One region of the Nocardioides sp. zg-1228 genome, then DNA from elsewhere that is predicted to be linked to it. Evidence: predicted binding sites of a transcription regulator. Region 1 holds the regulator's gene; the other holds the start of a gene.
What was found. The regulator HrcA, encoded in region 1, represses chaperone genes, less so after heat shock. The targets are predictions, from matches to a motif close to TTGGCACTCGNNNNNNNCGAGTGCCAA.
Positions count from the first base shown of each region.

Region 1 (3,411 bases):
CCGGCGAGGTCGCGGATGGTCTCGGCGATCACGCCGAGCTCGAGTCGCTGGTCCTGCACGAACGCCTTGTCCACCACCGCGCCGTGCCCGGGCACGACGACGGTCGCATCGGTCATCAGGCCCAGGACCAGGTCGAGCGTGAGCGGCCACTCCAGCGGCCAGGAGTCGTCGCCGATGAACGGCGGGTCGGACTCCTCGACCAGGTCGCCGCCCAGCAGCACGTCGGCATCGGGCACGCGGACGACGAGGTCGCCGGCGGTGTGCCCGCGCCCGGGGTGGATCAGCTCGACCGCCCGGTCGCCGAGGTCGAGCTGGACGGCGGAGGAGAAGGTGCGGGTGGGCAGCCGGAGCGTGGTCGCCAGCACCTCGTCGCGTCGCGGGTCGTCGGCGTCCTGCTCGAACTTCTCGAAGGTGCGGGCCGCCGACTCCTCCATGTGCTCGACCGCCCAGTCGGTGGCGTGGATGGGCAGGTCGCCGAACTGCTCGACCATGGTCGCGTTGCCGAAGTGGTGGTCCCAGTGCTCGTGGGTGTTGACCAGCGCGGTGAGCGGTCCGGCGCCGAGCCGGCGTACGTCGTCGGCGACCGCGCGCGCCTGCGCGGCGGATCCGTGGGTGTCGACCATCAGCAGGCCGTCGGAGCCGCCGACGAGGGTGATGTTGACGTGCATCCAGTCGTAGTGCGCGACCCACACGCGCGGGGCGACCTCGGTGAACCGCGGGGTGTCGTCGGGCATGGGCGCGAGCCTACGGAGTGCGAGTAGTCTTGGCACTCAGGGCGAACGAGTGCCAGAAACCGGATCCGATGCGAGAGGAGAGCAGATGGTCGACGACCGCAAGCTCGACGTGCTCCGCGCGATCGTGGAGGACTACGTCGCCACCGAGGAGCCGGTCGGGTCCAAGGCGCTGGTCGAGCGCCACGGACTGGGCGTCTCACCGGCCACGGTGCGCAACGACATGGCCGCGCTGGAGGAGGAGGGCTACATCCACCAGCCCCACACCAGCGCCGGGCGGGTGCCCACCGACAAGGGCTACCGGCTCTTCGTCGACAGGCTCGCCACGCTCAAGCCGATGAGCGCGGCCGAGCGGCGCGCGATCGCCACCCTCCTCGACGGGGCGGTCGACCTCGACGACGTGGTGCAGCGCTCGGTGCGGCTGCTCAGCCAGCTGACCCGGCAGGTCGCCATCGTCCAGTACCCCACCCTCTCCCGCTCGACCGTGCGCCACATCGAGCTGGTGTCGCTGACCCCGACCCGGGTGATGGTGATCCTCATCCTGAGCACCGGCCGGGTCGAGCAGCGCCTCGTCGAGCTCGACGAGCCCACGGTGGACAGCGACCTCGCCGAGCTCCGCGTGGCGGTCAACCAGGCCAGCTCCGGCGTGCAGATCGCCGCGGCCGCCGCCGCGCTCGCCGACCTCCCGGACGGACTGCGCCCCGAGCAGGCCGACTCGGCCCGGGCGATCGTGGGCGTGCTCACCGAGGCGATGTCCGACCACCGCAGCGACGAGCGGGTCGCCGTGGGCGGCACCGCCAACCTCGCCCGCTACGGCGACTTCGACACCGCCGTCCGTCCGCTCCTCGAGGCGCTCGAGGAGCACGTCGTGCTGCTCAAGCTGCTCGGGGAGTCGGGCGTCGACGCGCTGACGGTGCGCATCGGCCACGAGGGCCCCTACTCCGAGCTCGCGGCCACGAGCGTCGTGGCCACCGGCTACGGCCCGCAGGAGCTGCACCTCGGCTCCCTCGGCGTGGTCGGCCCCACCCGCATGGACTACCCCGGATCCATGGCAGCCGTGCGCGCGGTCGCGCGCTACGTCTCGCGGATCCTCGATGAAGGAAACCAGTGACCCAGGATCCCTACGACATCCTCGGCGTCTCGCGCGACGCGAGCGCCGACGACATCAAGAAGGCCTACCGCAAGCTCGCGCGGCAGCTCCACCCCGACGTCAACCCCGACCCGGCCACGCAGGAGCGCTTCAAGGACGTCTCGCGCGCCTACGAGGTGCTGAGCGACCCCGGCAAGCGTGCCGCGTACGACCGCGGCGGCGACGCGTTCAGCCAGGGGTTCGGCGCCGGGCAGGGCTTCAGCTTCACCGACATCATGGACGCGTTCTTCGGCGGCGGTGCCGCAGGCGGCGCGCAGACCCGCGGCCCGCGCTCGCGCGCCCGGCGCGGCCAGGACGCGCTGATCCGGCTCGACGTCGAGCTCGCCGAGGCCGCCTTCGGCGTGACCCGCGACCTCAAGGTCGACACCGCGCTGCGGTGCGAGGCCTGCCACGGCGAGGGCACCGCGCCCGGCACCAAGCCGGTCACCTGCGAGACCTGCCACGGCCAGGGCGAGGTCGCGGTCGTGCAGCGCTCGTTCCTCGGCGAGATCCGCACCCTGCGCCCCTGCGCGGCCTGCCGCGGCTACGGCTCGATCATCCCCGACCCGTGCCGTGAGTGCTCCGGCGACGGCCGGATCCGCTCCCGGCGCACGCTGACGGTCAAGATCCCGGCCGGGGTCGACCACGGCACGCGCGTGCAGCTCACCGGTCAGGGCGAGGTCGGTCCCGGCGGTGGCCCCGCGGGCGACCTCTACGTCGAGATCCACGTCGAGCCGCACCCGACCTTCACCCGTCACGGCAACGACCTGCACACCACGATCTCGCTGCCCATGACCGCGGCCGCCCTCGGCACGCACCTCACGCTGCCGCTGCTCGAGGCCGACCTGTCCGCGTCGTCCGAGGAGTCCTCGGAGACCGTGACGACCTACGACGTCGACATCCGTCCCGGCACGCAGTCGGGCAGCGAGCAGGTGATCCGCGGCTTCGGCGTGCCCAGCCTGCGCGGCGGTCGCGGCGACCTCGTCGTCAGCATCGCCGTGGAGACCCCCACCCGTCTCGATCCCCGCCAGGAGGAGCTGCTGCGCGAGCTGGCCGCCATCCGCGGCGAGGAGCAGCCCGACGGCAAGAACGAGGCGCCGCACAAGTCGATGTTCGGCCGGCTCCGCGACGCCTTCCAGGGCTGAGCCGGGGTGTCGCTCCCGGTCCATCTCGTCGAGTCGCTGGACGGAGCAGCGCCCGGCACGCTCGTCGAGGTGAGCGGCGACGAGGCGCACCACGCGGTCGCCGTACGCCGGCTCCGCGAGGGTGAGCGGGTCGTCCTCACCGACGGCCGGGGCACCTGCGCCACGGGGTCGGTTGCGTCGACGGGCAAGCGGGTCTTCGCCGTCACTGTCGAGGACGTCTCCCACGACGAGCGCCCCGAGCCGGCCATCACCGTCGTCCAGGCGCTGCCCAAGGGCGAGCGCGGCGAGCTCGCCGTCGAGGTGCTCACCGAGGTCGGCGTCGACCGCATCGTCCCGTGGGCCGCGTCGCGCTCGGTGGCGGTGTGGAAGGGCGAGCGGGCGACGAAGTCGCACGCGAAGTGGCAGG
Region 1 covers NZ_CP070961.1:1,457,761-1,461,171, forward strand. The annotation lists gene JX575_RS07030 (MBL fold metallo-hydrolase) at 1-734, opposite strand, end outside; gene hrcA (heat-inducible transcriptional repressor HrcA) at 820-1,842, shown strand; gene dnaJ (molecular chaperone DnaJ) at 1,839-3,005, shown strand; gene JX575_RS07045 (16S rRNA (uracil(1498)-N(3))-methyltransferase) at 3,012-3,411, shown strand, end outside.

Region 2 (3,411 bases), 750 kb from region 1:
CGTCGTTCGGTCTCCGCGGGACGACGATCACCAATGACCCGCGCAATGCCCCGCCCATCTCGAGCTGCGCTCGGCAGTACCCCGGCTACGGCCTCAGCTCGGTCACCACGAACAACATCAGGGGGAGCGGCGCAGCGCGGACCGGCGCAAGCCCCAATGAGAACCTCACCAAGGTCTTCCGCCAGTGGGTGCCCTTCTGCACATTCGTCCCGAGTGTCGCGGGTGACTACTACCTGCAGGTCAGGACGAACGTTGCGCTCAACACGTCCAGCCCGGACGGGCAGGGCGGGTACCAAGGCAACATGACCATCTTCACGCAGACCGGCGACAACACCTCGGTCAAGGGTGACGGCGCCAACCGGTATGCGATCCGGGCCCACGCGACCGGGGCGCCGGCAGGATCGATCTCCGTCTCCGCGTACGAGCGCATGCCCATCTACGCCAACGCCACTGGTGCGGCCACGACCTTCAACCTCGTGCGGGTCATCCCGGCGGCAGCGTCCAAGACGCTCGTGTTCAGCTTCTTCGACGTCGGCGAGGGTGCAAGCGGCGGCACCATGAAGGTCGTTCCGCCGTCGGACTCCAACATGGGATCCAACATCCCGGGATGTGTCGGCACCGGGAAGGTGAACGCCTCTCTCGTCAACTGCAAGATTTCCGGAATCTCGTCCGCCGCCGGGTGGAACGGGAGAAGCCAGGACATCAGGGTTCCCATTCCCGCCAACTACACGTGCACGACGTCCAGCCCCGGTGGTTGCTGGTTCCGGGTCGAGGTCAGCTTCGGGGCGGGCAAGCCGGTGAACGACTCCACGACCTGGACCGCGAGCATTGACGGTGAGCCCGTGCGCCTGATCGAGTAGTGCCCTCCAGCAGACGCGACGCCACCCGGCAACCGCCGGGTGGCGTTTGCACTCTCGGTGGGCGAGTGCTAAACATGAGGTTGGCACTCTCGTCACGAGAGTGACAACGACCTGGGTGACGCTGAGGTCCGCAGAAGCCGGCGTGAATGGATCGCCGGCGGAGCGGATCGTCCGTCGCGGGCAGCCCGCCCGGCGTCGACACACAGACTCATGTCGATAGGAATCGCACGCGATATGGCCAAGCTGATTGCTTTCAACGAGGAGGCCCGCCGCGGCCTCGAGCGAGGAATGAACACCCTCGCCGACGCGGTCAAGGTCACCCTCGGCCCCAAGGGCCGCAACGTCGTCCTGGAGAAGAAGTGGGGCGCCCCCACGATCACCAACGACGGTGTCTCGATCGCCAAGGAGATCGAGCTGGAGGACCCCTACGAGAAGATCGGCGCCGAGCTGGTCAAGGAGGTCGCCAAGAAGACCGACGACGTCGCCGGTGACGGCACGACGACGGCTACCGTCCTGGCCCAGGCCATGGTCCGCGAGGGCCTGCGCAACGTCGCGGCCGGCGCCAACCCGATGGGCCTCAAGCGGGGCATCGAGGCCGCCGTCGCCGCCGTGTCCGAGCAGCTGCTCGCCATGGCCAAGGACGTCGAGACCAAGGAGCAGATCGCCTCGACCGCCTCGATCTCCGCCGCCGACACCACCGTCGGCGAGATCATCGCCGAGGCGATGGACAAGGTCGGCAAGGAAGGCGTCATCACCGTCGAGGAGTCCAACACCTTCGGGCTGGACCTCGAGCTGACCGAGGGCATGCGCTTCGACAAGGGCTACATCTCGGCCTACTTCGCGACCGACCTCGAGCGCATGGAGGCCGTGCTGGAGGACCCCTACATCCTCATCGCCAACTCCAAGGTGTCGACGGTCAAGGACCTGCTGCCGCTGCTCGAGAAGGTCATGCAGTCCGGCAAGCCGCTGCTGATCATCGCCGAGGACGTCGACGGCGAGGCCCTCTCGACCCTGGTGGTCAACAAGATCAAGGGCACCTTCCGCTCCGTGGCCGTCAAGGCCCCGGGCTTCGGTGACCGCCGCAAGGCCATGCTGCAGGACATCGCCATCCTCACCGGGGGCCAGGTCATCTCCGAGGAGGTCGGCCTCAAGCTCGAGTCCGCCGGCCTGGAGCTGCTCGGCCAGGCGCGCAAGGTCGTCATCACCAAGGACGAGACCACCATCGTCGAGGGTGCCGGCGACCAGGGCCAGATCGAGGGCCGGGTCAACCAGATCCGCGCCGAGATCGAGAAGTCCGACTCCGACTACGACCGCGAGAAGCTCCAGGAGCGCCTCGCCAAGCTGGCCGGCGGCGTGGCCGTCATCAAGGTCGGCGCGGCCACCGAGGTCGAGCTCAAGGAGCGCAAGCACCGCATCGAGGACGCCGTTCGCAACGCGAAGGCCGCCGTCGAGGAGGGCATCGTCGCCGGCGGTGGCGTGGCGCTCGTCCAGGCCGCCGACATCGCGTTCGGCAAGCTCGAGCTCACCGGCGACGAGGCGACCGGTGCCGAGATCGTCCGCAAGGCGACCGAGGCCCCGCTCAAGCAGATCGCCGTCAACGCCGGTCTCGAGGGTGGCGTCGTCGCCGAGAAGGTGCGCAACCTCGAGGCGGGTCACGGCCTCAACGCCGCGACCGGTGACTACGTCGACATGATCGCCGAGGGCATCATCGACCCGGCCAAGGTCACCCGCTCGGCGCTGCAGAACGCCGCGTCGATCGCCGCGCTGTTCCTCACCACCGAGGCCGTCGTGGCCGACAAGCCCGAGAAGACGCCGGCCATGCCCGGCGGCGACATGGGCGGCATGGGCGGCATGGACTTCTGATCGACTGATCAGGTCCACCAGCTCCACCAGCCAGAACCAGCAGGGCCCCCGCTCCGGCGGGGGCCCTGCTGCCATCTCCGGTCGTGTCGGCGCAGGTGGCACCCTCTGTGAGCCCCGCCGGGGAACCCGGCCACCCGCCGCCGCGTCGGACCGGAGAACGGGCGGCACGCCCCGCCCGTACGACGAAAGGGATGCCCGCCATGAGCCGACACACCACCCGACGCCACCCGGCCCGCCTGCTCCCCGCAGGGGCCGCGGGCCTCGTCCTCGCCCTCACGCTCGCCGGCTGCGGCGCGGAGGACGACGACGCGCCCACGTCCGAGCCGACCGCGAGCGAGTCCACGAGCCAGACCGAGACCCCGACCGAGACCGCGACGGAGCCGCTGGTCCTCACCGCCGACGGCTCGAGCGCCGGCAAGTGCGCCATGCCCTCCGCGCAGGTCCTCGCGACGTTCGACACGGCGTTCGAGGGCACCGTCACCTCCCTGGCCGACGGGACGGCGACGCTCGAGGTGGAGCAGTGGTACGCCGGCGCCGAGACGCCCACCGTCGTCGTCGAGGCACCCAGCAAGGCGCTGGGGGACCTGCTGATGGCCGTCGACTTCCAGGAGGGGCGCACCTACCTCGTCAGCGCCGACGGCGACCGGGTCACGCTCTGCGGCTTCACCGCGGAGACCTCCCCGGAGCT
Region 2 covers NZ_CP070961.1:712,276-715,686, forward strand. The annotation lists gene JX575_RS03425 (pilus assembly protein TadG-related protein) at 1-860, shown strand, start outside; gene groL (chaperonin GroEL) at 1,095-2,723, shown strand; gene JX575_RS03435 (hypothetical protein) at 2,924-3,411, shown strand, end outside.
Region 2: the regulator HrcA is predicted to act here: its motif matches at 906-932, upstream of groL (chaperonin GroEL).